2 regions of the Brevibacterium sp. NPDC056726 genome follow, and region 2 is predicted to be linked to the other one. Evidence: predicted binding sites of a transcription regulator. Region 2 holds the regulator's gene; the other holds the start of a gene.
The links. Region 2 encodes LexA, which represses DNA repair genes until DNA is damaged. Its sites were predicted from a motif close to TCGAACANNTGTTCGA; they were not measured.
Positions count from the first base shown of each region.

Region 1: the regulator LexA is predicted to act here: its motif matches at 10,365-10,380, upstream of xsc (sulfoacetaldehyde acetyltransferase).

Region 1 covers NZ_JBHTYZ010000002.1:88,363-104,467, forward strand. Annotated here, with positions in the region: gene ACFQ91_RS03905 (AAA family ATPase) at 1-1,120, shown strand, start outside; gene ACFQ91_RS03910 (class I adenylate-forming enzyme family protein) at 1,170-2,909, opposite strand; gene ACFQ91_RS03915 (acyl-CoA dehydrogenase family protein) at 3,090-4,256, opposite strand; gene ACFQ91_RS03920 (GTP-binding protein) at 4,401-5,327, opposite strand; gene ACFQ91_RS03925 (amidohydrolase) at 5,327-7,003, opposite strand; gene ACFQ91_RS03930 (sodium:solute symporter) at 6,993-8,459, opposite strand; gene xsc (sulfoacetaldehyde acetyltransferase) at 8,521-10,341, opposite strand; gene ACFQ91_RS03940 (IclR family transcriptional regulator) at 10,487-11,335, shown strand; gene ACFQ91_RS03945 (AAA family ATPase) at 11,409-12,416, shown strand; gene ACFQ91_RS03950 (cobalt chelatase) at 12,418-14,172, shown strand; gene ACFQ91_RS03955 (APC family permease) at 14,226-15,812, opposite strand; gene ACFQ91_RS03960 (phosphotransacetylase) at 15,829-16,105, opposite strand, start outside.
Region 2 covers NZ_JBHTYZ010000008.1:67,053-83,157, reverse strand. Annotated here, with positions in the region: gene ACFQ91_RS16835 (CinA family protein) at 1-132, shown strand, start outside; gene ACFQ91_RS16830 (helix-turn-helix domain-containing protein) at 269-637, shown strand; gene ACFQ91_RS16825 (DUF3046 domain-containing protein) at 637-864, shown strand; gene recA (recombinase RecA) at 1,107-2,192, shown strand; gene ACFQ91_RS16815 (regulatory protein RecX) at 2,264-3,034, shown strand; gene miaB (tRNA (N6-isopentenyl adenosine(37)-C2)-methylthiotransferase MiaB) at 3,081-4,577, shown strand; gene ACFQ91_RS16805 (hypothetical protein) at 4,579-5,232, shown strand; gene miaA (tRNA (adenosine(37)-N6)-dimethylallyltransferase MiaA) at 5,234-6,172, shown strand; gene dapF (diaminopimelate epimerase) at 6,169-7,146, shown strand; gene ACFQ91_RS16790 (methyltransferase) at 7,195-7,809, opposite strand; gene hflX (GTPase HflX) at 7,902-9,377, shown strand; gene ACFQ91_RS16780 (ATP-dependent DNA helicase) at 9,374-11,359, shown strand; gene ACFQ91_RS16775 (hypothetical protein) at 11,392-11,646, shown strand; gene lexA (transcriptional repressor LexA) at 12,359-13,114, opposite strand; gene ACFQ91_RS16765 (LysM peptidoglycan-binding domain-containing protein) at 13,358-13,669, shown strand; gene ACFQ91_RS16760 (histidinol-phosphate transaminase) at 13,679-14,812, shown strand; gene hisB (imidazoleglycerol-phosphate dehydratase HisB) at 14,963-15,559, shown strand; gene ACFQ91_RS16750 (hypothetical protein) at 15,556-16,105, shown strand, end outside.

The DNA.
Region 1 (16,105 bases), on a different contig from region 2:
GACGGCGACGCTGACGGCGCTGCTCGGACGGGACAAACGCGACGACCTCGACGCGAAGCTCGCGCGCGCCGAGGCGCTCATCGCCGGTGACGGCTCGGCAGAGGATGCCCAGGCCGAGTCCGCCCGCGAGGAGCGGACTGCCGAGGACGCCGCATCGGTCGATGAACTCGAGGAGATCGTCGCGGAGGCCGACGCGGCAGCCGACGCAGCCCAGACCGCCGTCACCGAAGCCGAAGCCGACCTCGAGCGCACCCGCGCCGTCCGCGACGAATCGCGAGTCGACACGGTGCGCGCTCAGACGACCCTGCAGGAGGCTCGGACGCAGTCGGAGCGGTTGCAGGCGGCGGTGGCCGCCGCGCAGGCCGACCACTCCGATGAGAGTCTCGCCGCAGCCCTCGACGCGGCTCGGGCACGGGCCGAGGAGGCCGAGGCGGCGCTCGGCAAGGCGAGAGCCGCCTATGAGGCGGCCGACCCCGAGACGCTTGAGGCCAGGCGGGACAACGCCCGCAAGGTCGTCGCCGACAACGAGGCGCAGCAGACTGCGGACCGGCAGGAGGTCGACCAGCTCACGGCGCTCATCGACGATCGCCTCAGCGAGGGCATCTTCGAGAAGGTCGGGGCGGCACGGGAAACGCTCGAGACGGCGGAGGCGAGACTCGCGAGGGTCGAGCGGAGCGCGCAGGCGATCGCGCTGCTGCGCTCGACGGTCTACGCGCACAAGGCCGAAGCTCAGCGGAAGTATGTGGCGCCCTTCAAGGAGCAGATCGAGCGGCTGGGCCGAATGGTCTTCGGTCCGACGTTCGCCGTCGAGGTCTCCGAGGATCTCGAGATCGCCTCACGGACGCTCGACGGCACGACTGTGCCCTTCGATTCGCTCTCGGGCGGAACGAAGGAGCAGCTCTCCCTCATCGGGCGCCTCGCCGTGGCCGCCCTCGTCGACCCGCAGACCGGCGCCCCGGTCATCCTCGACGATGCCTTCGGATTCGCCGATCCCAAGCGCCTCGCCGCCCTCAACGTCATCCTCGGCCGGATCGGCGAGACCGCGCAGGTCGTGCTGCTCACCTGTCAGCCCGACCGTTTCGCCCGTGTCGGCGGGGCCTCCCGGGTGAGCCTGGGGTAGGTCGGTGCGCCCGGGGCGGTGCGATCTTATGGTCGGGCCGGACCGGGGATCACCCGGTGGCGGCTCCGCGGTCGCCTGAGGCTGCTGCCGTGGCAGCCGCGGCGGCATCGGCGCGGATCGTGCGGCGCAGGATCTTGCCCGAACTCGTCTTCGGCAGCTCGTCGATGAACGTCACCTGGTGAGGGGCCTTGAACGAGGCGAGACGGTCACGGCAGTAGGCGATGATCTCCTCAGGGGTCGCCTCGGCGCCGGGCTGCAAGGTGACGAACGCGGCGACATCCTCACCGCGGTACTCGTCGGGAACACCGACGACGGCAGCCTCCTGAACCGCCGGATGGGTGTAGAGGACATCCTCGACCTCACGCGGCCACACCTTGTAGCCGGAGGCGTTGATCATGTCCTTCTTCCGGTCGACGATGAAGAGCCACCCGTCCTCATTCATGTAGCCGACATCCCCGGTGCGCAGCTCTCCGGCGGGGATCTGATCGGACGTGGCCGTGGGGTTGTTGATGTACTCCGAGGCCACCTCGGGGCCTGAGATCGCGACCTCGCCGAGTTCGCCCGGGCCCACCGGCTCACCGGAGTCATCGAGGATCCGCACCATCGTGTCCGGCTGGGGGAGCCCGCACGAGAGGTTGCCACTGTCGGGATCGACCGGTGCCTGCAGCCCGAACGGGACGCTGACCGCCTGCCCCATCGTCTCCGTCAGTCCGTACCCCTGGCCGATGTCGATGCCGAGCTTCTCCTTGAACTTCGTGACGAGTCCCTCGGGCAGGGGCGCGCCACCGGACATGACGCGCTTGAACGAGGAGAAGTGGTCGGCGGTGACGGCGGGATGGGCGAGCATCGCCGTGTAGACGGTGGCCGGACCCGCCATGTACGTCGGCCGCTCCCTGACGATGAGCCCGAGGAACGACTCCGGTTCGAACCGGTAGTTGAGGATGAGGCGCGCGCCACCGGAGACCGCGGCGATGAACTGGCAGATGAACCCGGTGATGTGGAAGATCGGGGCGAGCGTGAGGTAGCCGTCGCCGGGCTCGAACCACGAATTGCGCATGTTGTAGCGGGAGTTGCTCGAGACCGCCGCATGCGTGCCCGACGCTCCCTTCGACCGACCCGAGGTTCCGGAGGTGTAGACGACGAGCGCTTCATCCTCGGGCGCGACGTCGACGGGCGTGAAGTCCGCATCGAGATAGGCGTCGACGACGGCTTGGAAGTCCGGCCCGCCGAGGTGGTCCGGCGCACCCGGTTCCGGGCTGACCCCGGGGGTGCCGGGAAGGGCGTCGAACAACGCGAAGAGCTTCTCGGGTCCGTCGACCTGGTAGCTGCGGTCATCGGCGAGCACGATGGTGGGAATGTCCGCGGCAAAGGGCCTGACGCGATCGAGATAGGCCGCTTTCGACACGACGAGCGCTCTGACCTCGGCGTCGGAGAACACGTGCTCGAGTTCTCCGCGGTACATCGGATTGAGGGGGACGACGACACCGCCGGCCTTCCAGATCCCGTAGGTCGCGATCATGAACGCCGGCGTGTTCTGGTCGTAGATGCCCACCCGGTCACCGGGTGTGATGCCTTGGTCGCTGAGGTAGGCGGCGAACGCCGTCGAATACCGGTCGAACTCCGCCCATGTCGGTGCGAACCCGAAGTACGTCAGCGCCACCTCGTCGCCGTGCGCCTCGACGGTCGCCGCGAGGTCCCGCAGCGTCGTCGACGTCTCGAGGACGTGCGGTGTCGGGGCGATGTCGCCCCACGTCGCCATCCACGGTCGGGTATCGAACCAAGAGCTCATCGCGTCATCGCCTCCAGCGTCGTCGGCGGCCGCGCACGCGCATCGTCGGTGATGAAGTCCGCGTCGACCCTCCGAGTGAACATTCGTTCAGTGCTCTTCACCCTATTGACGTCGACCGGGGTGCGTCAATGATTTTCTGTGATCGGCATCACAGGATGGCCGGGTCCCGGTGTCACGGCCTCAGCGTGTGCGGTGGCGCTGAGCGATGTCGCGGCCGATGAGCTCCTTCATCACTTCGTTGGCTCCGCCGAAGATCGCCTGGATCCGGTTGTCTTTGAACACGCGCGCGATGGGGTACTCGAGCATGTAGCCGTAGCCGCCGAAGAGCTGGAGGCAGCGGTTGACGACTTCGATCTCGAGGTCGGAGCCGAGGTATTTCGCCTTGGCGGCGTCGACTGCGGTGAGTTCGCCGGCGTTGAGGGCCAGCGCGCATCGGTCGATGAACGCCTCGAGCGCGTCGACACGGGTCTCGAGCTCGGCGAGTTCGAAGCGGGTGTTCTGGAAGTCCCCGATCGTCTGACCGAACGCCGGGCGGTCGAACACGTAGTCCGCCGTCCATGTCAGGGCGGCGCGCGCTGCGGCCAAGGTCCCCGAGCCGATGAGGAGGCGCTCGGTGGGGAGGTTGACCATGAGGTGGATGAAGCCGTTGTCGAGTTCGCCGAGGAGGGCGTCGGCCGGAACGCGGACGTCGGTGAACGAGAGCTCCGCGGTGTCCTGCGCCTCCATCCCGAGCTTCTTGAGCTTGCGTCCGCGCTCGAAGCCCGGAGCGTCGGCGTCGACGATGAAGAGCGATGTCCCGCGGGCGGCCTTGGCCTCGGGGTTCGTCCGGGCGACGACGATGACGAAGTCGGCGTGGATGCCGTTGGTGATGAAGGTCTTCGCGCCGTTGATGACCCACTCGTCGCCATCGCGCACGGCCTTCGTCGTGATGCCCTGGAGGTCCGAACCGGCATTCGGCTCGGTCATCGCGATCGCGCCGATCATCTCACCGGTCGCGAGGCCGGTGAGGTACTTCTCCTTCTGCGCCTGCGTGCCGAAGGCCATGAGGTAGCCGGGGACGATGCCGTCGGACACGCCCCACCCCGCGGTCACTCCGCCGACGCCTCGGCGCGCGATCTCCTCCGACCGGACCATCTCGAAGCGGAAGTCGTCGACGCCGGCGCCGCCGAACTCCTCGGGGATCGCGAGCCCGATGATGCCGGCCGCCGCGGCCTTCTCCCACATGCCCCTGTCGACGAGGTGGTTCTCCTCCCACTCCTCGACGTGCGGCACGACCTCCCGGTCGAGGAAGGCGCCGACGGTGTCGCGGAAGGCTTCATGGTCGTCGTCGTACAGGTTGCGCTTCACAGGGTTCGTCCTCCATTGGTGCCGTGAGCGGGCCGCCTCCGCCTCGTCGCGGAGCTCGTGACCACAGTCACTGATCGTTCGTTCAGTTTGGCACTCGCCGCGAGGGCGGTCAAGCAGGGGCGCGTCGCCGGCCGGGTGAATCCGTCAGCGCACCGCCGCCAGCGCAGACGCGACCGTCTCCACGGTCCTCTGCGCGTTGTCTCCGGCGGCGATGAGCACGATGGTGCCGAGTGCCGTGCCCGGCGGCGCAGATGATCGCGGCAGGGGGCGTGACTCAATGCGCCCGGACGCCAGATGCACCTCGTGCCAGCGTCCGTGACCGTCGCCGATGAAGCCCTTGGCGCGGGCGAGGAGGGCACGGTGGTCGGAGAGGATCGAGAGGATCGCGGCCGGATCCACGGTGTCGAGTCCGTCGACCGTGCGCGAACAGTGGACTCCACCTGCATCGGGTGCCGGCGCTGGGGCGCCGGGGAGCGTGCCCGCCCGGGGACTGACCTCGGTTCCGCAGAGCCGAGCAGGGAGGTGCGAAGGATCGGCATCGAGGATCTCGGCGTTCGGAGCCAACCGCAGACTCGCCTGTCGGGTCCATGCGATGTCCGCGGCGGAGGCACGGTCCGCTTTGGTCACGAGGACGATGTCGGCCCCGCCGATCTGGCGTTCGACGAGATCGGAGACGAACCGATCGGACAGCAGTGTGCGGAGATTCGTCGCATCGGCGCAGACGATGATCGGACCCGGTGCGAAGCCGGGAAAGCGCCGCCAGGCTCCGAGCACGGTGGGATCGCCGACCCCACTGACCTCGACGAGGACGTGGTCGACATCGTCACGGTCGGAGAAGGCGCGCATCGCGCGGCCGAGGTCATCGGTGATCTGACAGCAGATGCAGCCGTTGGTCAGTTCGACGGTGTCCTCGGTCTGTGATGCCACGAGGGAGGCATCGATGCTGATCTCCCCGAAATCATTGACGAGCACGGCCGTGCGTCCGAGGGTCCCCGCCGCCAGGAGGGCATTGATGAGCGTCGTCTTGCCGGAGCCGAGGTAGCCGCCGATGATGCTCAGGCGTGCGCTCATCAGCTGTCTGCAGGGGCGGCGATGCGGGAGTCGAAATGGCGGCCGCCGACGACGGTGCCGCGGACGTGGATATCGCCGATCCGGTCGGGGTCGACCTCGTACGGGTCGTCAGCGAGGATGGCGAAGTCGGCATACTTGCCTGCCTCGAGCGAACCCACCTCGTGGTCCATGTGGAGCATATGGGCCGCGCCCAGCGTCATCGCCCGCACGGCCTCGTCGACGCTGATCGCCTCGCCGTCGCCGACCACCCGTCCGGTCTGGCTCTTGCGCGTCACGGCGTGCGTGATCGTGCGCAGCGGTCCCAACGGGGTGACCGGCGAGTCCGAGTGCAGGGAGATCGGGACGCCCTCCCGCAGTGCGGTGGCGGCGGCGTCCATGCGTCGGGCGCGGTCGGGACCGAGGGTGATGTCCATGTGCTGATCGCCCCACGCGAAGATGTGATTGGCGAAGATGTTCGCGCAGGCGCCCAGCGCTGCCAGGCGCCGGTACTGGGCGGCCGTCGTCAGCTGGGAGTGCGTGCACGTGTGCCGGTGGTCCGGCCTGGGGGCTTCGGTGAGGACGCGCTGCAGGGTCTGGAGGAACAGCTCTGTGGCCTGGTCGCCGTTGCAGTGCACGTGGATGAGCAGTCCTGCGCGGTGGAAGACGCTGAACGCCGCATAGAACTCCTCGGGGGTGACGTTCCACAGCCCGTTGGGCTCGTCCCCGAAATAGCCCGGCGCCTCGAGTCGGGCGGTGAACCCCTGGATCGACCCGTCGAGCATGAGTTTGACGTTGCCCAGGCGCAGGTGCGCCGATGACTGTCCTGCGAGGTCGACGAGGCGCGCGGCATCATCGCTCAGTGACGGCCGCGGCGCTCCGACGCCCGCACCGAAATGGAAGACATTGAGGCGGGCCGGAAAGGTCTCGTCGACGACGCTGCGATAGAGGTCGACGCCGGCATCATCCATCAGCGTCAGCGACCCGAGATCGGTCAGCGTCGTCGTCCCGGTGTTCACCCCCTCCTGTCCGAAGGCCCGCAGCGCCGCGGCGTCGATGCTCAGCGGACCGGTGCCCTCGGTCAGGTCGCTGACCAGCGCCATCGCGGTGAATTCCCGCAGTTCGCCCGTCGGTGCTCCTGACGAGTCCTTGACCACGCCCGGCACCATCGTGTCTGCGCTGATGCCGTAGCGCGACATGACCGCGGAGTTGACCACGCACGCGTGCACGCTCGTGTGGATGACATGGATCGGTCGGTGCGGCGACACGGCGTCGAGGTCGGCTGCGGTGAATGCCTCCCCGGGGAAGTAGATGGGGTCGAATCCCCACGCGAGCAGCGGCTGCTGCGGATCGTCGAGCTCAGCTTCGGCGACTCTGAGCCGTTCGACGACCTCGTCGATGCTCGTGCAGCCGGGCCAGTGGCGCCCGCTGGGCTCGGTGCGGTCGAGGAATCCGACGTAGGTCTGCTTCCACACATTGCCGGTGCCGGCATGGGTGTGCGCTTCGACGAATCCCGGGAGGATGACGGCATCCCCGTAGCGCTCGTCGAGGACGGCACCCGGGTAGGTGAGCAGCTCCTCGACGATGCCGACCGCGCGGATCCGGTCACCGCGCACGGCCACGGCCTCAGCGACGGGGAACGACGGATCACCGGTGCGGATCCGCCGCGCGGGGTAGACGATGGTGTCCTCAGGATTCATTGCTCAGTGTCCTCGATTCGTGGGCGTCGGTCGATTCGCCGGTCGGGGTCCCGCGTCCCTCCAGCGCGTAGGCGGTGACGGTCTCGTTGGCGGAGTGCCGAGACACAAGGCTGACGATCACCAGGGTAATCGCTGAGACGAGAAGTCCGGGGGCGATCTCGTGCAGACCGAAGGGAGTGCCTGCCAGCCTCCACAGCACGGCTGCGGCGGCAGCCGCCACCATGCTGACGATGACCCCGGTCGTCGTGGCTCGGCGCCAGAACATCGCCGCGAGGACGGGCATGACGAGCGTCGACGCGGTGAACGTCAGCGCCAGCTCGTAGATCGCGATGATGTCGTCGATGAGCAGGGCGATGACCAGTCCGAGCACCGCCATCGCACCGACCGACAGCCGCGAGACGACGAGGATCCGCTGGTCCCCGGCACCGGGGTTGACCCACCCCTGATAGATGTCCTTGGAGATGTTGATGGCCCCGCTGAGGAGAAACGAGGTGGCGCCGGTGAGCAGGGCGGCGACGAGGGAGACCATGAGCAGGCCTCCGAGCCACGGCGGGAAGATCTCGGAGATGAAGCTCGTGTAGACGAGGTCGGGTTTGGTGTCGGCGGGAAATCGCTGGAGGGCGGCGATGCCGATGAGGACGGCGACGACGCTGACGAGTCCGGACACGATGAAGCCGATCGTCACGGCCGAGTATCCGATCTTCGGCGTACTCGCGGCGGTCAGCCGCTGCCAGGTGGTCTGCCAGACGATGTAGAAGGGCCCGAAGATGAGGAACCAGTTGAGGAGTTCCATGCCGCCGATGCTGTCGAACTCGAGCAGCTGTGGGGGAGTGGCTGCCACGACCTCTGCCGGACCGCCGAGCGCGGCGATGCCGACGACGAGAGCGAGGACCACGCCGGCGAGGATGACGACGGTCTGGATCGCGTCCGTCCAGGCCACACTCGGCAGTCCGCCGATCATGGTGAAGGCGAGCGTGACGAGGAAGCCGAGGAGCACTCCCCAGAACGTCGGGATCGGTGTCACCGACGACAGCAGGGCCGCCATGCCGACCAGCTGCATCCCGAAGGTCGGGGTCATGTAGAGCAGTCCGGTGATGAGGGCGGGGATGAGGGCTGCGGCTCTGCCGAACCTGCGGGCGAAGAGCTCCGGCAGCGTGTAGAGCCGGAGCCTGCGGATCGTCGGGCCGAGGACGATGACGGTGGCGATGGTGAAGCCGACGAAGGCGAGGCTGGTGATGAGGTAGGAGACACCCAGGGTGAATCCCTTGCCGGCGGCGCCGATGAGGGCCGCGGAACCGGTGACGGTGGCGATCACCGATCCGCAGATGGGGAAGAAGCCGAGGCTGAAGTCGCCCATGACGTAGTTGTCGGCCGTCTTGACCGTCTTCGAGGAGCGGAGGCTGACGGCGAAGAGCAGGGCGAGGAACGCGAGTATCCAGACGATGTACCAGTTCAACGGAGTCTCCCTACGGCGAAGGGGCGCACGGCTTGCTGCCGCGCGCCCCTGATCCTCTTCCTCAGACGAAGTCCTTGTATTTGTCGAGTGTGCGGACCGGCATCCGCAGTGCGTCGCGCCGGAACGGATCGCCGAGCTCCTTCGTGCACATGATCTCGATGACCGTGGTCCTGCCCTCGTTCATCTGCGCATCGACGGCCCGCTGCAGTGCAGGGCCGACGTCCTCGAGCCTGTCGACGACGATCCCATCGGCGCCCATGCTCTCTGCCATCGCCGCGAAGCTCTCCCCGTTGTCGAGCTCACCGGCGATGAAGCGGCGACCGTAGAACTCGACCTGGTTCTTCTTCTCCGCACCCCACTGGCGGTTGCGGAAGACGACCGCGGTGACGGGGATGTCATGGCGGACGGCGGTGAGGACCTCGACCATGCTCATCGCCCAAGCGCCGTCACCGGCATATGCGATGGCCGGGCGCTCCGGAGCGGCTCGCTTCGCGCCGATGATCGTCGGCAGCGCATAGCCGCAGTTGCCGAAGCTCATCGGGGCGAAGAAGCTGCGCGGACGCTCGAACCGCAGGTAGCTGTGCGCCACCGAGTTGATGTTGCCGATGTCCGTGGAGACCATGACGTCGGCGGGCATCGCCTTCTCGAGCTCACGCAGCACCTGACGCGGATGGAGCCAGTTGCCCTCCTCCTTCTCCGCTTCGTCGATGACGTCGAGGGAGAACTCGTCCTTCTCATGGGTCCAGGAATCGAGTTCGGCCTCCCAGGCCTCCTTCTCCGCGCGGATGAGATTCGCCCGCTCGTCCTTGGTGGCGTCGCTGATGACGGTCTTCTCGTTGAGGCGCCCGAGGAGCTCGGCGGCCACGGCCTTGGCATCGCCGCAGATGCCGACGTCGATCTTCTTCACCAGTCCGAGCATCTTGTGGTCGGCGTCGACCTGGATGATCTTCGCCTCCGTGGGCCAGTACTCGAACTGGTACTGCGGGAGCGTGCCGAACGGTCCGAGGCGGGTGCCGAGCGCGAGGACGACGTCGGCCTGATTGAGCAGGGTCATTCCCGCCTTCGACCCCTGGTAGCCCAGAGGGCCCGCCCACAGCGGATGGCTGGCGGGGAACGAATCGTTGTGCTGGTAGCTGTTGACCACGGGTGCGCCGAGGCGCTCGGCCAGGGCGATGCACTCCTCGACTCCGTCGGCCATGACGACTCCGCCGCCGGAGATGATCACCGGGTTCTTCGCCTGGGCCAGCAGCTCTGCGGCATCGTTGAGGCTCTGTTCGCCGCCCGCACCGCGATCGATGCGCTGGGGCTGCGGGATGTCGGGGGCCGCCTCGCCGTAGAAGTAGTCACGGGGGATGTTGAGCTGGGTGGGCCCGATCTCCGACTGGGCCCGGTCGAAGCAGCGGGCGGTGAACTCGGCCATCCGCGCGGGGTTCGTCACGTGGCCCTGGTACTTCGTGAACTCCTGGAACATCGGCAGCTGATTGGCTTCCTGGAATCCACCGAGCCCGATCGAGTTAGTGCCCGCTTCGGGCGTGACGATGACGACCGGGGAGTGCGCCCAGAAGGCCGCCGCGATCGCGGTCACGCAGTTCGAGATGCCGGGCCCGTTCTGCCCGATGACCACTCCGTGGCGGCCGGATGCCCGAGCGTATCCGTCGGCCATGTGGGCCGCGCCCTGTTCGTGGACGACCGGAACGAAGTCGATGCCGGCCGGCGCGAAGATGTCCATCGCGTCCATGAATGCCGATCCCATGATGCCGAACACATCGGTGACGCCGTTGGCCACCATGGTCTCGACGAATGCCTCCGAGGAGGTGATCTTCTGCGGTTTCGGAGCGTGTTCGGGTGCGTCGACCTCGGTCCGATCAGCGAGTTCTGTCATGCCAACTCCTCCTTGAGGTTGGGAAGACCACGTCTTCGAGGTCTCGTTTATTCGTTCAATTCGGATGAAAAAGTTGAACACTTAGAACACTAGGCGGTGGCGGGCGACCGCGTCAATACGTGTTCCGGTTATTATTCTGTTTGGTATGATTTTCCGAGACACCAAGGAGGGCGTGCTCATGGACAATCTCGCGGAACCGGGCCTCGGCGCCGAACTCTCGCTCGTCGGGGAGACGCCGGCGCTGCGCCTCATCTCGCTGCTCGAGCTGATCTCGACGCGCGACGAGATCTTCACCCTGCAGTCCCTCGTCGTGCAGACCGGACTGCCCAAGCCCACGCTTCACCGCATGCTCCAGCAGCTCGAGGGCGCCGGTCTCATCACCCGGCACAGCGACGGCCGGCATTATGGAACGGGTGCGCGCCTGCGGCGCATGGCCGAGGACATTCTGCTCAACGACACACGGCACGGGGCTCGTCGCGCGATCCTGGCCCAGCTCGCCGAGGATGTCGAGGAGAGCTGCAACCTCACGACGGTCGCCGGCAGCGACGTCATCTACCTCGACCGCGTCGAGACTCAGCACCCCCTGCGGGTCCACCTCGAAGCGGGAGCCCGCGTGCCGATCCACGCATCGGCCAGCGGGAAGATGATCATGTCCCAGTACGGTGAGACTCAGCGCCGCCGTCTGCTGGCCGGGTCGCAGCTGCCGGCCTTCACCCCACACACGATGACCGATCCGGACCGCATCGACGCGGAGCTCACCGAGATCAGGGAGCAGGGATTCGCCGTCGACCGCCAGGAGTACCTCGACGGACTCGTGTGCCTGGCCGTGCTCGTCCCCGGAGAAGCGGGGAGGTCGAATCAGTGCGTGGCCATTCAGGCCCCGGTGCTGCGGAAGTCCGAGGACGATCTCGTCGCTCTCCTGCCGCTGGTGCAGGCCGCAGCCGAGAAGATCTCCCGCATCGACGACATCGACCGCAGCACCGAGATCGCCTGATACGACCACGAATGCGTCGCCGGAGCGGACCGCCTCTCGCCTCGGGGAACGCCAGACGAAGGGAGCGCCGACCATGCGCACCGCCACGGATCCGCTCAGCACCATGTCCGACCCCACGCCGGCCGGGGACTCGATCACCTGGGAATCCGCCCGTCGGCTCTTCGGCCTCGACAGCGACCTGCAGGTGCCGCGGCTGACCGGCGACGACAGCCTCGTCCCGGACATCGATCCGAACTACCGCTTCGACCCGGAGGTGACCCGGGCCGTCCTCGCGGGGTTCATCCACAATTCGCGCGTCCTCATCCAGGGTCTGCACGGCACGGGAAAGTCCACGCACATCGAACAGGTCGCGGCACGGCTCAACTGGCCGGTCATGCGGATCAACCTCGACGGTCAGATCTCCCGCACCGATCTCGTCGGCAAGGACCAGGTCGTCATCGAAGACGGCCATCCGCGCACCCGCTTCGAGGACGGCATCGTCCCGTTCGCCCTCGGCCGACCGATGGCGCTGATCTTCGACGAGTACGACGCAGGCAGGCCCGAGGTGATGTTCATCATCCAGCGGCTGCTCGAGCGGGAGGGTCTCTTCACGCTCACCGAACAGAACCGCGTCATCCGTCCGCACTCCCAGTTCCGGCTCTTCGCGACGGCGAACACCGTCGGACTGGGCAACCTCAACGGCCTCTACAGCGGCGTCAAGCGACTCAACCAGGCCCAGCTGGACCGGTGGGGCATCGTCGCGAAGCTCGACTATCTGACACCGCAGCGTGAGTACGAGGTCGTCACCGGCCAAGTGCCCGGGTTCGTCGAGCGGTTCGGGAGGGAGACGGCGGAGACCATGGTGTCCGTGGCGAACATGACCCGGACAGGTTTCGCCGCCGGCGATCTCTCCGCGCTCATGTCTCCGCGCACCGTCATCTCCTGGGCGCAGAATGCCCTGATCTTCAACGACGTCGAACTCGCCTTCAAGTTCTCCTTCGCCAACCGCTGCGACCCGTCCGAGCACGTTCTCCTCGGCGAATTCCTCCAACGCGGCTTCGGCACCGATCCCGCAGTGCTGACCTCGCTGTCGGTGGACTGAGATGGACCCGTCGACCCGACCGCGGGGACACCGCGATGTTGCCGACCGGTCCCGCTCGCGGGGCGCCGACGAGCAGCGACGCATCGACCGGACATTGGCAGGAGTGCTGCGGGCGCTGTCGGGAGACTCCGACCTCGACCGCTGGGGCGCCCGTCCGATCGACACCCACGGGAGACTTCCTCTCAACGCTCCGCACCTCTATCCCTCCTTGGCCGATGCCGGCCTCTCCTCCCTGCGCGGAGCCGCCGATGCGATGGCGCTGCGGATGCGCCACAGCGACCTCGGCGATCACAGGTCAGCCCTTCCGGACTCGACGGCGGAGCGGCTCGTCGTCGAGGTCCTCGAGCAGTTCCGATGCGAGGCGCTGGCGGACCTGCCCGGGGTGCGACAGAATCTCGCGCAGCGGCACACCGAGTGGTGCCGGGAGTTCCTCGGCTCGCGCCTGCACGAGACCCACCAGGGGATCCTTCTGCTCACGATCACGGTGGTCGCGCGCTCGACGCTCACCGGAGAGCCGATCAGCGAGGACTGCGTCGACCTCATCGAGGCGACCCGAGCCGATCTCGCCGCGGACATGGGTGAGCTGCTGGTCCGCCTGCGACGGACGCGGACGTCCCAGTCGGCGTTCCTTCCCGCCGCGCTCGACTTCGCCGCGTTCGTCGCGGCGCGCATGGCCGAGAACGAGGAGCAGTGGGGCCAGGGCACCCGACCGCGCCGCAGGGGTACCGCCTCGGCGTTCTCACTCGTGCTCGATGTCTCCGAGAGTCCCTTCGCCGCTCCCGGCGGGTCGCCGGAGTCGCCGGGATCGGCCGGCCGCGGCTATGCGATCTGGGACGCGAGCTTCGACAGCACCCGTCACATCTGTGACGTCGTCCGCCCGGCGCAGCTGCGCGATCTGCGTCGGCAGCTCGATGAGCAGACGCAGGACCGGCGAGCGCCGGTGGCGCCGATCATCAGCCGACTCCAGCCCGTCGTCGCCGCTCCGGTCGAGGTCTGCGACCTCGAGGACGGTGAATCCGGAGTCCTCGATCCGCGCCGACTCTCCCGCCTCATCACCTCACCGGGGGAGCGCCGTGTCTTCAGGGATGTGACGACGACGGGTCAGCCGGACACCGCGGTGACGTTCCTGCTCGACTGCTCGGGGTCGATGAAGCCCCACGCCGCCGGACTCGCCGCTCTCCTCGATGGTCTCGTCACGGCCCTCGACCGTCTCGATGTCGTCACCGAGGTCCTCGGCTTCACCACCGGCGCGTGGAACGGCGGACGACCGAAGAGGTCCTGGCAGAGGTCCGGGTCCCCGGCCGGCATCGGTCGACTCAACGAGGTCGACCACCTCGTCTTCAAGGACTCCGCCACCACTGCCCGCCGGGCCCGCTTCGCTCTCGCCGGCCTGCTCAAGCTCTCGCTCTACCGGGAAGGCGTCGACGGGGAAGCGGTGCGCTGGGCGCTCACGCGCCTCGACCGGGTCGATGCCGCGCGCACCGTGCTCGTCGTCGTCAGCGACGGCAGTCCGGCAGACGGGGCGACCGCGGAGGCCAACGACGAGGACTATCTGGCGAGGGACCTCGCTGCGACGATCGCGGCGGCGGCGCGTCCGGACCGTCACCTCATCGGAGTCGGCCTCGGATGCGACGTCTCCGACTTCTACCAGTCGGCGATCGCCCTTGAGCCGGAGACTCTCGGCGATCGCGCCTCGACCCGCGCGGTCGTCGAGGCCCTGAGGACCGCGCTGGGACGCCACGGCGGTCATGTCTGAGCGTTCCCCGGCTGACCGGGTGCTCAGGCATGACCGCCGTGGCGTGCGGACTCTCAGCCCTCGCGTGAGGTCTCGTCGTCGGGCTGCGGCAGTGCACCCTCACGGCGCAGCTGCGCGCGTTCCCTGAAGCGGGTCGGTGCCGGACGCTCGTTGCCGAGGACGAGCATGTCGACCTGAGCGTCGGTGAGGCGGCGGTTGTGCCGGATTCGGGAGACGAAGAAGACGATGCCGATGACGATCCAGACGGCCAGCGCGATGAGGGACTCCCTGCCCAGGGCTCCGGGTGACCCCGGAATGAGGAGCAGGCCCATGAAGAAGACCGCGATGACGGCTCCGAGACCGCTGAGGACCTTTTTCACCGTCGAGTAGGTGCCCGGCAGAGCATCCGCGGCCGGAGTCTCGCTGCTGGGGCGGAAGATCCGGAAGGCGCACAGACAGGTGTAGAGGTAGGCGATCGTCACGCCGATCGAGGACATGTCGACGACCCACGTGAGTGCGGCACGGCCGAACCATGGGCTGATGAGGCAGATGAGCATGACGGCGAGGATCCCGATGTGCGGGGTCTTGTACTTCGGGTGGAGACGGGCGAAGACCGGCGGAATCATCTGTGCCCGGCCCATCGCCAGGAGGATGCGACTGGCGGAGACGTAGAAGCCGTTGAGGCCGGTGCTCACCCCCATCGTGATGGCCACGGCCAACAGGAACAGACCGGAGCCGCCCATGATTCCGGTGACCGCCTCGGCGGTGCCCCACGCCGATCCGGACGTCGCGAGCTCCTGCCACGGTTCGGCGACCGCCACGGCGAAGACCATCGCCATGTAGAGGGCCGCGGCGGCGAGGATGGCGAGGATGATCAGCCGCATCGCCTTGCTCGGGGAGAAGTCGAACTCCTCTGCGGCTTGGGGGACGTTGTCGAATCCGATGAAGGCCCACGGGGCGATGGCGACGATGGCGAAGATCGCCGCCGACGGGTTGACACCGTCGGGCAGGCTCGGCGACATGTTCGCCATGACGGAGACCGGACTGGCGAGCACGGCGATGAGGATCGCGGCGACGGCGACCATCATGATCACGCAGGCCCAGAACTGGATGCGGCCGGAGATCGCGCTGCCGCGGATGTTGAGCAGGGCGAACACGACGAGCGCGGTGATCGAGATGAGGACCTCCGGCAGGTAGACGTCCCATCCGGCGACCGTGTAGAGATATCCGGTTTCGATGATCGAGGGCATGAGCGTGCGGAAGAGGAGAGCCAGCGCCGAGGCGTTGAGGGCGACGATGCAGATGTAGCCCAAGGTGAGGAACCATCCTGCGAAGAACGCCTGCACGCGACCGAAGCCGATGAGCGCGTAGGCGAGTTCGCCGCCGGAGACCGGGAAGGTGCGGATGAGGAAGCCGTAGCTGACCGCGATGACGATCATCAGCGCCGCACCGATGCCGAAGCCGGAGAGCACGCCCAGCGGTCCTCCGGTGGCGAGCCAGTCCGTGGGAAGGATGAACGCTCCCCACCCGACCGCCGAGCCGAGGGCGATGGCGAAGACCCATTGCGGTTTGAGCGTCTTCGCGAGCCGCTCGGGCTGATCGTGGTGTGCGGTCACGGCAGGTGCTGTCTGCGGGGTCGAATGCTCTGTTGACTCGGACATGGAACCTCTTCTTCAATCACGAACGTGTGATCGTTCGGCGCGGTGAATGGGAGCGCTGAGGGCGGGTGCCCGTGGCGCCGGTGCGCCGCGCGGCCGCACGTTGAGTGGGATCTGCGACGGAGCGCCGATCGCGGCTCTGCGTCGTCAGATGCTGGAGGGCGGTGATGAGGGCGACATTGACGATGTCGGTTGCGCTCGCCCCGCGGGACAGGTCGTTGACAGGCGAGGCCAGGCCCTGGAGCAGCGGCCCGAAGGCCTGCGCATGGGCGAGGCGCTCGGCGATCTTGTAGCCG
Region 2 (16,105 bases):
GCGAAGCTCGCATTCGGACCCGACCCGGGCACGGGAGGGGTGGGAAGCGGTGGGGCGGCTGCTGGTTCGGACTCTGCCGGTCCGGACGCCGTCGGCGCGGACACTGCCGGCACGGACACCGGCGCGGAATAACTTCCCTTGTGCGATGGTTGAGTGTTCAAGATGACATACGCACAGACATGCCACCGCGCCGGTTTCTCCGAAAGGACTGGCAATACCCCCATCTCACCCGCTCAGGTTGGCGCCCCCGCGCGACCGGGCTGTAAAGTTGAATCCACGATCGCGCGATCAAAGGGAGGGACGCACAATGTTACTGAGAGTTGAAATCGGCGATGCCCTGCGTTCCGCTCGCCGCCGTCAAGGACGGACGCTGCGCGATGTCTCCACGGGAGCCAGCGTGTCGCTCGGCTACCTCAGCGAGATCGAACGCGGACAGAAGGAAGCCTCCTCGGAACTCCTCTCCGCGATCTGCGAAGCTCTTGAGCTGCCGGTCTCGGCCCTGCTCAGCGAGGTCTCGGACCGCTTCGCCCTCGAAGAGGGTGTCGCCATCCCCGACACCATCCCGCAGGAGCTCTCGGACAAGATCCTCGGCCACCCGGGCGGTTACCCGACCCCGCGGCTGGCTGCCAAGCCGTAATGCGCCACACGCTCTACTGGACCCTCATGAACGAGGAGTTCGGGGAGGCGCGCGCCGCATCCCTCCACACCGACCTCACCCTGAGCAGCCTCGGCTCGGTGACCGCCGCCGAGGCCTTCCGCCAGGGCATCGAACCCCGTGACATCTGGATCGCCGTGTGCGATTCGATGGGCGTGCCCGAATCGCGGCGTCTCGGCAAGGAGAAGCCGCGGTCCCGGCCGTTCTGAGCCGCTGAGCTTGGCGGCGATGCTGGCTGGTGTGGCCGGCGCGCAGGGGTGCCGACAATCTTCGAACGACACGCCGCGACATTTCGAACACATGTTCTTATATCGGCTATGATGGTGAGCGAATCACGGGACCTGTGACCACGAGTGGCCGGTTGTCCACAGGGGAGATCGCTTCCCTGTCGTCATGTCAGTGCCATCTTCTAGCCTTGGTCTCACAGTTTGCGAACACTTTAGGAGAGGTCATGGCGCGTACACCCAAGAACCTGCAGATCCCCACCGGCGGCGACAAGTCCAAGGCGCTCGACGCCGCACTCGGCCAGATCGACCGCAACTACGGCAAGGGCGCGATCATGCGCCTCGGCGAGGGAGTCCGGGAACCCATCGAGTCGATCCCGACCGGCTCGGTCGCCCTCGACATCGCGCTCGGCATCGGCGGTCTCCCGCGCGGCCGCGTCGTCGAGATCTACGGACCGGAGTCCTCCGGCAAGACGACGGTCGCCCTCCACGCGGTGGCGAACGCCCAGAAGGCCGGCGGCATCGCCGCGTTCATCGACGCGGAGCACGCGCTCGACCCCGAGTACGCGAAGAAGCTCGGCGTCGACACCGATCAGCTCCTCGTCTCCCAGCCCGACACCGGTGAGCAGGCGCTCGAGATCGCCGACATGCTCATCCGCTCCGGCGCACTCGACATCATCGTCATCGACTCCGTCGCCGCCCTCGTGCCGAAGGCCGAGATCGAAGGCGAGATGGGCGACAGCCACGTCGGCCTCCAGGCCCGCCTGATGTCGCAGGCGCTGCGCAAGATCACCGGTGCCCTCGCCCAGTCGAAGACCACGGCGATCTTCATCAACCAGCTCCGTGAGAAGGTCGGCGTCTTCTTCGGCTCCCCGGAGACGACCTCGGGCGGCAAGGCACTGAAGTTCTACGCCTCCGTGCGCATCGACGTCCGTCGCATCGAGACCCTCAAGGAGGGCCAGGATGCGATCGGCAACCGGACGCGGGCGAAGATCGTCAAGAACAAGGTGGCCCCGCCGTTCAAGCAGGCCGAGTTCGACATCCTCTACGGCCACGGCATCTCCCGCGAAGGCAGCCTCATCGACATGGGCGTCGACAACGGGATCATCCGCAAGTCCGGTTCGTGGTTCACCTACGACGGCGACCAGCTGGGCCAGGGCAAGGAGAACGTCCGCAACTTCCTCCGCGACAACCCCGGCCTCGCCGAGGAGATCGAGCTGAAGATCAAGCACAAGATGGGCCTCATCAAGGTCGAGGACGAGGCCCCCGATGCCGCTGCCGCCGAGGAGACGGACGACGTCGAGATCTCGTGACCGTGTGCCGGACCGCGCGACCTGTACGCGGAGTCGGTACGACCTCATGACCTCATGACTGGGGGAGACCCATGACCGAAGAGCGCACTCCCGATACTCGCCGTTCAGACGAGCCCGGGCCCGAACCCGCTCAGCTCAGCGCCCTGCGTGCGGCGATTTCCGACCTCGAACATCGTCACGCGCAGGGGGAGTCGGGGTTCTTCGCCGGGCTCGCCGAGGCGGGCGATGCCGCCGCGCAAGCGGGGGATGATGTCGCGCCGGCGAGAGATGATGTCGCCGAGGCGGGGGACGGACTCGCGGCGGCGGGGGAGCAGCCCGCTCGGGCCGATGTTCCTTCTCTCGCCCCCGACGTCGGGGACTCCCCGGAGTTCGCCGAGTCCTATGCGAAGGCGAAGAAGACGGCGCTCAACATGCTCGCGATGCGCGACCACTCGAGCACCGAACTGCGGGAGAAGCTCGCGAAACGCGACTTCGATGCGGCCGCGATCGACCGGCTCATCACCAAGCTCGAACGCTCGAACCTCCTGAACGACACCGAGTTCGCCCGCCGCTTCGCCAAGGCCCAGCGTGAGGGGAAGAAGCTCTCCCGGTCGGCCCTACGCCGGCAGTTGAGCCGGAAGGGCATCGACGAGGACACGATCGCCGGTGTCGTCGACGAGGTCGACGGCGGAGCCGAAGGTGAGGAGAGCCTCGCTCGCGACGTCGCCGAGAAGAAGGCGCGGTCGACCCGCGGCCTCGACCACGAGGTGCGCGAACGCCGGATCCTCGGGATGCTCGCCCGCCGCGGGTTCTCCTCGACGATCTGCCTCAAGGTCACCCGCGAGGTGCTCGCCGAGGGCTGAGTCGGCGACAGCGGAGTTACGGGCGCGGCGGTAGAATGGTGGGGCCATGACTGAACTCATCGACGCCCCGCACACCACCGACGCGCATGCGCGCAGCTACGAGGTCAAGACCTACGGCTGCCAGATGAACGTCCACGATTCCGAACGCCTCTCCGGCCTCCTCGACGACGCCGGATACGTCCGCGCCGACGCCGACGCCCAGGCCGACGTCGTCGTCTTCAACACGTGTGCGGTGCGGGAGAACGCCGACAACCGCCTCTACGGCAACCTCGGTCGACTCGCGAAGGTCAAGGAGAACCACCCCGGCCTCCAGATCGCCGTCGGCGGCTGCATGGCCCAGAAGGACCGCGACACGATCGTGAAGAAGGCCCCCTGGGTCGACGTCGTCTTCGGCACCCACAACATGGGGTCGCTGCCCGCGCTCCTCGAACGCGCCCGGCACAACGACGAAGCCCAGGTCGAGATCCTCGAAAGCCTCGACATCTTCCCCTCGACCCTGCCCAGCCGCCGCGAATCCCAGCACTCCGGGTGGGTGTCGATCTCCGTCGGCTGCAACAACACGTGCACGTTCTGCATCGTCCCCAGCCTCCGCGGCAAGGAGAAGGACCGCCGTCCCGGCGACATCCTCGCCGAGGTCGAAGCCCTTGTCGCCGACGGGGTCGTCGAAGTCACCCTGCTCGGGCAGAACGTCAACTCCTACGGCGCCGAATTCCGTGACAAGGGCGCGTTCGCCAAGCTCCTGCGCGCCGTCGGCAATGTCGAGGGCATCGAACGCGTGCGCTTCACGAGCCCGCACCCCGCGGCCTTCTCCGACGACGTCATCGACGCAATGGCCGAGACCCCGACCGTCATGCCGCAGCTCCACATGCCCCTGCAGTCGGGTTCCGACCGGATTCTCAAGGCGATGCGCCGGTCCTACCGGACGAGCCGTTTCATGCGCATCCTCGACACAGTCCGGGAGCGGATCCCGCACGCCGCGATCACCACCGACATCATCGTCGGCTTCCCCGGCGAGACCGAGGAGGACTTCGCCGGCACGATGGACATCGTCCGTCGCGCCCGATTCTCCCAGGCCTTCACCTTCCAGTACTCGATCCGTCCCGGCACGCCCGCGGCCACGATGCCCGACCAGCTGCCCAAGGAGATCGTCCAGGAGCGGTTCGAACGCCTCATCGCCCTCCAGGACGAGATCGCGTGGGAGGAGAACAAGGCGCTCATCGGCACCGAGGTCGAGGTCCTCGTCACGAGCCTGCCGAACGCCGACTCCCCGCGACTGAGCGGACGCGCCGCCGACAACCGGCTCGTCCACGTCTCGCCGCCGGCCGGCAACGAGCTGCCGCGCCCCGGAGACTTCGTCACGGCAACGGTCACCGACGCGAAGCCCTACTTCCTCCTCGCCGACTCCGGCGTCAGCGTGCGGCCGTCGCGGGCCGGAGACGCCTATGATCGCGCACAGGCCGACAGCTGCGGCACCCCGACCGCAGGAGTCACCCCCGGCGGCGCCACCGTGCTCGGAATGCCGACGATCCGCCCGCGCACCTGAGATGCGACGCCTCGCGCTCATCCCGGCCACCCCCGTGCTGCTGTCGCACATCGACCGCACCGAACCCCGACGCTCCACCGCAGCCCGCGCAGCGATCCTCGACATCCTGGCGACCGCCTCGGCGTGGGCCCTGCCGGTCGACACCCTGCCCGTCCTCCTCGGACTCGGCGGCTTCGGCATCGACCGCGGCATCGACACCCGCACCGGAGACCTCCTCGAGGCAGACGCCTGGGTCGACGCCGTAACCGCCCTGGGCGAGGACGAGCGCGACGCCTGCCGCACCGCGCATCCCGGCCTGGCCATCGCCGCACTCCACGCGCACGAGGTCGGCGTGACCATCGGAGCGGCCGGCACGAGCGAGGACGTGCTCGCGCCCATCGACCTCTCCGGTGCCGCCTCGGCGGATGCCCCACTCGCCCCCGTGCCCAGGGCGAGCGACTTCGACGCCGACGTCGCCGCCGCGATCGCACGCTGGGACACCCCGGCCCTGCGCACCGCCGTGAGCGGCGCCCGCGCCGTCCACGCCGACCTCGACCTCCTCGGCGCCGCCCTCGAGCACCACGAGGCCGGCACCCCGGGGACCCGCGAGGTGATGATCGTCCACGACTCGACCGTCCACGACGTGCGCACCCTGTGCGCCGTGGCCGAAGGCTGAGATGACCGCCCCGGCACCGATCATCTCGATCGTCGGCGCGACCGCGACGGGCAAGTCCGACCTCGCCCTCGACCTCGCCGAACGCCTCGACGGGGAGATCATCAACTCCGATTCCATGCAGTTCTACCGGGGCATGGACATCGGCACCGCGAAGCTGCCGGTGACCGAGCGCCGCGGGGTGCCCCATCACCTCATCGACATCCTCGACGTCACCGAGGAGGCCACGGTCCAGGCCTTCCAGACCGCGGCCCGGGAGGCGATCGCCGACATCCGGACGCGCGGGCGGCGCCCGATCCTCGTCGGCGGCTCGGGCCTCTACGCCCGCGCCGCGACCGACCACATGGAGTTCCCGGGCACCGACCCTGCGGTGCGCGCCCGCCTTGAGGCCGAGGTCGCCGCCGACCGGTGGGCCGCCCACCACCGACTCGCCGACCTCGATCCGGTCGCCGCAGAGAAGATCGGCACCGGAGACGCACGCCGCATCGTCCGCGCCCTCGAGGTCATCGAACTCACCGGCCGGCCCTTCAGCGCTTCCCTGCCCGACTACACGGAGATCGAACCGACGATCCACCTCGGCCTCGGCGTCGATCGGGCGACCCTGCACACACGCATCGCCACCCGCGTCGCCCGGATGTGGGAGGCCGGCTGGGTCGACGAGGTCCGCACCCTGCTCGGCCAGGGGCTCGCCCGCGGTCGCACGGCCTCCCGGGCGATCGGGTACGCGCAGATCCAGGAGCATCTCGCGGGCACGATGAGCGCGGCCGCGGCCCAGGAGTCGACGACCGTGCGCACCCGCCAGTTCGCCCGCCGTCAGGACACGTGGTTCCGCCGCGACCCGCGCATCACCTGGATCGACATGAGCGAGGCAGGGGCAGCGGCACCGGAGTCCCCGGGGTCACCGCTGAGCCGGGCACTGGAGATCGTTAGGATGGAGGCATGACCTCACCGTTCGCCGCACTCTCCGGCACCCGCTTCCACAAGGGGCATGGCACCGAGAACGACTTCGTCCTCCTCGACGACGACAACGGTGACCTCACGCTCCACCCCGAGACCGTCGCGCTGCTCGCCGACCGGCAGACCGGGCTCGGCGGCGACGGCGTCATCCGCATCGTCCGCTCCGCCGACAGCGGCATCCCCGGCGCCGCCGACCAGGCCGCCGCCGGTGCCGAATGGTTCATGGACTACTACAACCACGACGGCAGCCTCTCGGAGATGTGCGGCAACGGCGTCCGCGTCTTCGCCCACGCCCTCGTCACCACCGGGCGCGTCCCCGCTGACGCCCCGGAGATCAAGGTCGCCACCCGCGACGGCATCAAGACCGTCCGCACCACCCTCAACCCCGCCCTCGGTGAGACCGACCCCGCGACCGAGGCCTCGACCGCGCGGATCCCCGGTTCGCCCGAGGACGCGTGGTACACCGTCGACATGGGCGCGTGGTCACTCGACGACCGCGCCGAGGTGCTCGTGACGACCGACGGCATCGACGTTGCCCGTCCGGGACTGTCCGTCGAGACGGGCAATCCGCACACCGTCGTGGCACTCGCCGAGGCGGCCGAGCTCGCCGCCGCCGACCTCCGCGACTACCCCGTCCTCGACCCGGTGCCGCCGCACGGGTCGAACGTCGAGTACATCGTCATGGAACCGGCCCGCAGCGACGTCGCCGGCGGGGAGGGCGCCCTGCGAATGCGCGTGTCCGAACGCGGCGTCGGGGAGACCCGATCGTGCGGGACCGGTGCGTGCGCGGCCGCGATCGCCGCCCATCACTGGGCCGGTGCGGCCTCGCCCCTGCAGTGGCGCGTCGACGTTCCCGGCGGTCGCCTGCGCATCGGCATCACCCCTGATCAGACCGGGACGGCCGGAACCGTCACGCTGGCCGGTCCCGCGGTCCTCGTCGCAAGCGGCACCCTCGACTGAGATTCGCGGACGCTCGACGCCGGAAGGCACACCGTGTCCGCACTCGCATCAGTCCCGGTGGATCGTGAGGATCCGGAACCCTTTCGCCGAGGCGGTGCGCTCAGCGGTGAACCCCTCACCGAGCATCGTGGAGATCCAGCCGAGAAGGGAGTCGGCGCCGAGGTTCTTCGACACGACGAGGTCCGCGCGCCCACCGGGGGCAAGACGGGGCAGCCACGTCTCCAGCAGCTCATGGAGGGCCTCCTTGCCGATCCGGATGGGCGGATTCGACCGGATCGTCGAGAACTCGAGGTCCGCGGGGATCTCGTCTGCGGTGACGGGACGGATCGTCTCGAGTCCGAGGCGGGCGGCATTGCCCGCCGTCGATTCGAGTGACCGGGAGTTGACGTCGAGGGCCCAGATGCGGACGTCCACCTCGGCGTCGGCAGCCTGGAACGCGGAATGGAGCGCGATCGGACCCCACCCGGCCCCGAGATCGAGAAGATCCCCGGGGGCGGGCGCGGGAAGGTGCTTGAGGAGCACAGCGGTGCCGGGGTCGAGTCGAGTGGGGGAGAAGGTCCCGCTCATCGTCTCTACGGTCACGGTGCGACCGGCGAGGTCGAGGGTGATCTCCCGGCGCTTCGCGTCGCTCGTCGGGCTCTGCGTGAAATAGTGCTCTGCCACGGTTGCAGTCTAGTCGGCTGTGGGAGAATAGAACGACGTCGGAATGCGTTGCACAGAATGCAGACGACAACGACACACGAACAAAGGAATGAATGACGTCCACCGACAAAGAGCGTCGAGATGCCATGCTCGACCGCGTCCTCGCCAGAGGTGCTCAGGCGCTCAGCCCGCAGGGAACCCCCGCTGACGAGGACTCCCAGTTCGATCTCGCCGAGCGTGCCGCCCTGCGGCGCGTCGCCGGACTCTCCACCGAACTCGAAGATGTCACCGAGGTCGAATACCGCCAGATCCGGCTCGAGCGCGTCGTACTCGCCGGACTGTGGAACACCACACTCGACGAGGCGGAGAACTCGATCCGCGAACTCGCCGCGCTCGCCGAGACCGCAGGTTCCGAAGTTCTCGATGCGATCGTCCAGCGCCGAGAGAAGCCGGACCCGGGCACGTACCTCGGCAAGGGCAAGGCCGCCGAGCTCAAGGAGATCGTCGAAGCCGTCGGCGCCGACACCGTGATCATCGACTCCGAACTCGCCCCCAGCCAGCGGCGCGGGCTCGAGGACGTCATCAAGGTCAAGGTCGTCGACCGCGTCGCGCTCATCCTCGACATCTTCGCCCAGCACGCGAAGTCCCGCGAGGGCAAGGCCCAGGTCGAGCTCGCGCAGCTCGAATACCTCCTGCCGCGTCTGCGCGGCTGGGGTGAGTCGATGTCCCGTCAGGCCGGTGGCCGGGTCGCCGGCGGTGCCGGCATCGGTTCGCGCGGTCCCGGTGAGACGAAGATGGAGCTCGACCGCCGCCGGATCCGTACGCGGATGGCGAAGCTGCGCCGGGAGATCGCCGGCATGGCGCCGGCCAGGGACACGAAGCGGAAGAACCGCAACCGCAACCACATCCCGTCGGTGGCGATCGTCGGGTACACGAACGCGGGCAAGTCCTCCCTGCTCAACCGGCTCACCGACGCCGAGGTGATGGTCCAGAACGCCCTGTTCGCGACCCTCGACCCGACCGTCCGGCAGTCGCGGACGGCTGAGGGCATCACGTTCACGTACACCGACACCGTCGGCTTCGTGAGGAACCTGCCCCATCAGCTCGTCGAGGCGTTCCGGTCGACGCTCGAGGAGGCGGCCGACTCCGATCTGCTCCTCCACGTCGTCGACGCCTCGCACCCGGACCCGCACGGGCAGATTCACGCCGTGCGCGAGGTCCTCGGCGACGTCGAGACCGGTGACATCCCCGAACTCCTCGTCTTCAACAAGGTCGACCTCGCCGACGAGAACGTCGTCACCGCGCTGCGCGCCGAATACCCCGGAGCGCGATTCGTCTCCGCGGCGACGGGGGAGGGCATCGCCGAGCTCGTCGAGACGATCGAGGAGAAGCTGCCCTCGCCGAACATCGAGATCACCGTCCTCATCCCGTATGAGCGCGGCGACCTCGTGTCGAAGATCTATGCGCTCGGCACCGTCGAGCACGAGGAGCACGGCGCCGGCGGCACGGGCATGCAGGCGAAGGTCCCGGCCGAACTCGCCGCCGAACTCGAGGAGTTCCGCAGGCCCGACCTGGTCATCGGCGAGTGAGCACGGTCTCCGATCTGCTCCAGACCGCGGTCGGGGCGATCGGTGGGGCGCCCCGTGAGGGGCAGACCGAGATGGCCGAGGCGGTCACCTCGTCGCTCGACAAGAACATCCACCTCCTCGTCCAGGCGGGCACGGGCACCGGCAAATCGCTGGCCTACCTCGTGCCCGCCGCCGAGTACGCGAGCCGCACCGGAGGGACGGTCGTCGTCTCGACGGCGACGCTGGCACTGCAGACGCAGATCATCCACCGGGACCTGCCGCGCCTGTTCAAGGCGCTGAAGAAGACGCTCGACCCGCTGCCGAAGGCCGCGCTGCTCAAGGGGCGGCGCAACTATGTGTGCAAGCACAAACTCGAGGGCGGCTATCCCGACGAGGACGAGGGCATGCTCTTCGACCTCGGCGCCGATGCCGCCGCCGGCCGCCGACCCGCCGACCGGTCCGGCCTCGGTGAGGAGATCCAGCGGATTCGGACGTGGGAGAAGACGACGGACACCGGCGACCGGGACGATCTGCTGCCAGGTGTTAGTGACAAGGCGTGGGCGCAGGTGTCGGTCAACGCGTTCGACTGCCTGGGGTCGAACTGTCCGCTCTTCACCGAGTGCTACGCCGAACAGGCGCGGACCGCGGCCTCGGAGGCCGACATCATCGTGACGAACCACGCGCTGCTCGCGATCGACGCGTTCGGGGAGAATTCCGTCCTGCCCGAACACGACGTCATCATCATCGACGAGGCCCACGAACTCAAGGACCGCGTGACGAACGCCCTGTCCGGCCAGATCAACACGGGCATGCTGTCGGCAGCCACCTCGGCGGTGCGGAAGAACACGACGGTCGAGGACGGGGTCGTCGCGATGCTCGACACCGCCTCGGCTGCCTTCGAACGCGCCACCGCCGGTGTCCAGGAGGGGCTCATGCTCTCCGTCGCCGAGCCGTTGGCACTCGCCCTCACGCAGATCCGCGACTCCGCCCGGCAGATCATCAACGACATCGGCGGACGCGGGGAGGAGGCCGATGCGGGCCGGCAGATGGCCAAGGCCCGGTGCCAGGAGATCTTCGAACTCGCCGAGCGCTTCTGCGACCCCGGCAAGAACGACGTCGTGTGGCTGAGCCGCAGCACCTTCCGCGAACGCGAGACGACGAACCTCGTCGTCGCTCCGCTGAGCGTGGCCGGGACGATGCGCAACGGGATCTTCGAGGACTCCACCGTCGTCGCGACCTCGGCGACGCTCGCCCTCGGTGGGAACTTCGACGCCGTGGCCGCCTCGCTCGGGCTCTTCGGACCGGATGCGCCGAGGTGGGACGGCCTCGACGTCGGCTCACCCTTCGACTACGGCCGGCAGGGCATCATCTACGTCGCCTCTCACCTGCCCAAACCCGGTCGCAGCGGGCTGAGCGAGGAGGCGCTGGCCGAACTCGAAGCGCTCGTCACCGCGTCCCGTGGCGGGGCGCTCGGACTCTTCTCCTCGAAAGCGGCAGCGAATGCCGCCGCCGAGCATCTGCGAGCCAAGGTCGATGTTCCGATCCTCCTCCAGGGCGAGGACGGTCTGCCGTCGCTCGTCTCCCGGTTCGCCGCCGACGATGAGGCATGTCTGTTCGGGACGATGTCACTGTGGCAGGGCGTCGACGTGCCCGGGAGGACGAACCGGCTCGTCATCATCGACCGGATCCCCTTCCCGCGTCCGGACGATCCGCTCATGCAGGCGCGGGCCCGCGACGCCGACAAGCGCGGTGTCAACGGGTTCATGGCGGTGAGCGCGACGCATGCCGCTCTGCGCCTGGCCCAGGGCGCCGGACGCCTCATCCGCTCGACAGCTGACAAGGGTGTCGTCGCGGTGCTCGACTCGCGGCTGCGCTCGGCCCGGTACGCCGGCTACCTCGTCAACTCGATGCCGCAGATGTGGCCGACGACCGACGCGCAGCTCGTTCGCACCGCCCTCGGCCGGCTCGCCGACGCGAAGGACGACGACGCAGCCAAGGGATGAGGTCCGCGGGGCCGGGTGGTACAGTTCGCGCCATGGCGCGCAAACGGAAGAAGAAGCCCCAGCGGAAACATTGGCTGGCGAGTCTCCTCACGGGTCTCGCCCTTTTCGCCGCCGGGGGCATCGGGCTGCTCATGGGCGCCACTTATCTCAACGTCTGGCCAGTTGTGGCCTTCGTTCTCGGCGGTGCTGCCATGGTGCTCACCCTGGTCTTTCTGCTCGGAATGGGCGACTCGACGCAGGGCTATCCGACTGCCGACTCCCTGACCGATGTGCAGAACGGTCTGTGAACGATCCCAGTCTCTGATTCGGCTGCGCCGCAGATCCGTCGCGCGGTTTCGCACGCACAACCCTCAGTGGCAGTCACCCCGCGCAGCTTCGCACCCCCTACGTGGAGCCGCTGATCCACCGCGTGCACGGGTTGTCGGTGCGGCTGCGTGTGCGGGATTCGAAATCTGAGCCCGCCGAGGCGGTCGAAAGGCACCCGGAGCGCGACGACCACCGCGGAGCCGCTGATGCACCGTCCAGATTCGTAGGCCCTACGCGGAGCCGCTGACGCACCGCGTGCACGGGTTGTCTGTGCGGCTGCGTGTGCGGGATTCGAAATCTGAGCCCGCCGAGGCGGTCGAAGGGCACCCGGAGCGCGACGACCACCGCGGCGCCGCAGATCCGTCGCGGAGCTTCGCACGCACAACCCGGAGTGGCACACACACCGCGCAGCTTCGCACCCCCTACGCGGAGCCGCTGATCCACCGCGTGCACGGGTTGTCTGTGCGGCTGCGTGTGCGGGGTTCGAAATCTGAACCCGCCGAGGCGGTCGTGCCCTGCCGCCGAGGCGGTCGTCCGCGCCCAGGGACCCTGCGGAACGCACGAGTGCCCCCGACCGTGACCGGTCGGGGGCAATCGTCGCCGGGCGCAGGCAGTGCTCGAGCAACCGAACTCTGCAGATAGCGCCCGCGATATGCGCAGTCGCTCCGCGCAGGCCGTGCCCGGTAACAGCTCTCAGAGGCGGCGAATGACGGCGACGACGAGACCCATGATCTGCGCATACGTGCCGTCGATGGGGTCGTAGTCCTTGTTCTGCGGGAGCAGCCACTGGCGCCCGGCCTTGCGCTTGAGCGTCTTCACCGTCGCCTCGCCGTCGAGGAGGGCGGCGACGATCTGCCCGTTGTCAGCGGTGTGCTGCTTGCGCACGACCACCCAGTCATCGTGGCAGATGGCCGCCTCGATCATCGAATCGCCGACGACCTTGAGGAGGAACATCTCGCCGGAGCCGACGACCTGCGTCGGCAGGGAGAAGACGTCGTCGACCTCCTGCTCGGCGAGGATCGGACCACCGGCGGCGATGCGGCCGACGACCGGAACCTGGACGGTGTTGTTGGCAAGCTCTTCGTACTTCGCGCGCTCCGCCTCCTCCTCTTCGAAGGGATTGACGACCTCGATCGCCCGGGGGCGCTTGGGGTCGCGACGGACATAGCCGAGCCGCTCGAGCTGCGAGAGCTGATGCGCCACGCTCGAGAGCGATGCGAGCCCCGCGGCCTCGCCGATCTCGCGCATGCTCGGCGGGTAGCCGTTGGTGACGACGGCGCGTTCGATCGTCTCGAGGACGAGCCGCTGCCGGGGGGAGAGCCGGAAGTCGCCGGCTCCGGTCGGCCCGTCGGGGATCTCGACCTCGTCCTCTTCGCTGCGCGCAGCCGCGATCTCGCTGGCCACATCCTCGTTGCGCGGCCTGCCTCTGCCTCGTTTGTTCTGCACCATTGCCTCTTCCCCTTCGTTCTAATCCCACCGGTCGAAGCGCTTCGAGAGATCTCGTGTCAGTGCCGCCTGGGATGGTTGTTCGAGATCGATCAACAACGCTGGTTCTCGCTCATTGTCTCATAAATGTTCGAGATGGACTGGACATTTGTTCGATTGGCATGTTGAATAGAACAGACGTTCTACCCATTGCGGGTGGAATCGTACGAAGAAAGAGGTAAAGCGATGTCTGAGAAGAATCACGAAATGCGTCTGACCGTCCGCGGCCGCCGCGCCGTGCGCCTGCTCCGCACCGCCCTGTGCGCTCTCGCCATCATCGGCGGAACGCTCTTCATCTCCACCCAGACGTTCACCGCCGAGGCGGTCGCTGAGGGAGAGGTCGTCGGAGTCGCCGCTGACGCCGTCGTCGTCGGCGAGGGCGAGTCGCTGTGGACCGTGGCCTCGAACCTCGGCCTCGACCGCGACACCCGTGAGGTCGTCGCCGACATCGTCGAGCTCAACCACCTCGACAGCCCCGTCGTCCACCCCGGGCAGAGTCTCGACGTTCCCCAGCGCTAAAATCGGTGTGTGGGAAACATCGACTCTCTGCCGGTCCGCTCCGACCTCGTCGGTCAGCAGCCCTACGGCGCTCCGCACCTCAACGTTCCGGTGCAGCTCAACGTCAACGAGAACGCCTATCCGATCCCCGAGGTCGTCACCGAGGCGATGCGCCGGGCCGTCGACGGCCACCTCGCCGGACTCAACCGCTACCCCGACAGGGAATTCACGGCGCTGCGTGAGCACCTCGTCACCTACCTCGACGGCGTCAACGAACGGGCGGTTGGCTCGGTCGACCTCGTCCCGGAGATGATCTGGGCGGCCAACGGCTCGAACGAGGTCCTCTCCCACATCGTCCAGGCCTTCGGCGGACCCGGACGCACCGCTCTCGGCTTCACCCCGAGCTACTCGATGCACCCGCTCATCACGACCGGCACCGGCGCGACCTGGGTGGCGGCCTCCCGTGACGAGGAGTTCGAACTCGACGCCGCATCCGTCGCCGCCGAGGTGGCCCGCGTCGATCCCGACATCGTCTTCCTCTGCACCCCGAACAATCCGACCGGCACCTCGATCGGCCTCGACGTCATCGCCGCCGCATACGAGAACTGCCGTGGAATCGTCATCGTCGACGAGGCGTACGCCGAGTTCTCCCGACCCGCCCTGCCCTCGGCGATGACCCTGCTCGAGGGGCGACCGCGCCTCGTCGTCTCCCGGACGATGAGCAAGGCCTTCGCCTGCGCGGGACTGCGGCTCGGCTACGCGATCGCGGCCCCCGAAGTCATCGACGCGCTCCGCCTCGTCCGGCTGCCCTACCACCTCTCCGACATCACCCAGGTCCTCGCGTGCACGGCGCTCGATCACGCCGATCTGCTGCTCGGCAACGTCGACCGGCTCATCGACTCGCGCACGGCCATCGCTGAGCGCCTCGCCACCCTCGGATTCACCGTCTACCCGAGCGATTCGAACTTCGTCCTCTTCGGCAACATCGCCTCACCGGCCGACCTGTGGCAGCAGCTCCTCGACCGCGGAATCCTCATCCGCGACATCGGCATTCCCCACCACGCCCGGGTCAACGCCGGCACCGAAGCGGAGACGAACGCGTTCCTCGCCGCCCTCGACGACATCGTCGCGACCGCACCGGACACGCTGCTCAGCCATCGCTGACGCCCATCGGAGACCGCCACCACCGCCTCGGCGACGAGACCGCCGATGCTCTGTGGCGAGACCGCTGTGCACGATGCGGACGGGGACTGAGACAATGGACAGCGGCGCACCCATGCGCCGCGTGATGACCAGAGCGAAGAAAGGCTCACTATGAGGAAGGCCCAACGCGACCGATCGACATCCGAGTCGACCGTGTCCGTCGCCCTCGATCTCGACGGCACCGGCAGAGCAGACATCTCGACGACGGTGCCGTTCTTCGACCATATGCTCACCGCACTGGCGAAGCACTCGCTCATCGACATGGACATCAGCGCCTCCGGCGACACCGACATCGACGTCCACCACACCGTCGAGGACACCGCGATCGTCATCGGGCAGACCATCGCCGAAGCACTCGGCGACAAGGCCGGCATCCGCCGCTACGGTGCCGCCTTCGTCCCGCTCGACGAATCGCTGGCCCGCTGCGTCATCGACATCTCCGGCCGCCCCTACTTCGTCCACCAGGGCGAACCCGACGGGCAGCAGTACCACCTCATCGGCGGGCACTTCACGGGCTCGATGACCTCCCACGCCCTCGAGTCGATCGCGTTCCACGCCGGACTCACCGTCCACCTCGACCTGCTGCGCGGTCGCGACCCGCACCACATCGTCGAAGCCCAGTTCAAGGCTTTCGCCCGCGCCCTGCGCGAAGCCGTCGAACCCGACGGCCGCACCACCGCTGTCCCGAGCACCAAGGGAGTCCTGTGAGCACCACCGTCGTCGTCACCCCGTTCGGCGTCCCCGACCAGCTCGCCGCCGCGTGCGTGCTCTCGAACATCTCCGGCACCATCGTGCCCATCGGCGACTTCACCGGTATCGTGCTCTCCGACACCGGTGTCGAAGCCGGCAACGAGGCGGCCGCTGCGATCTCGAAGCTCGCCGGCAAACACGAGGTCCTCCTCCTCGTCCGCAGCGACGAGCAGATCGACGCCGGCCACTTCCGGCACGGGGCACGCGAATCCGATGTCCCGGCCGGACTCGCACTGCGCAACCTCCCCGACGTCACCGAGCAGATCCTCCTCGAAACCGTCACGCCTGAGGAGGTCGAGGGCAATATCCCGACCTCGTCGATGTCGAAGCTCCAGGCGAGCGCGGCGACGATGACGCCGGGACGGGCCGCGCTCGCACGCACCGCGCTCATGTGGATCGTCGTCGCCGTCCTCGCCGGTCTCGTCCTCGCCTTCGGCGTCACCGTCGGCCTCGGCGGCAACGCTGTCGCCTGGATCGTCGCCGTAGTCGGGGCGATCGTCCTCG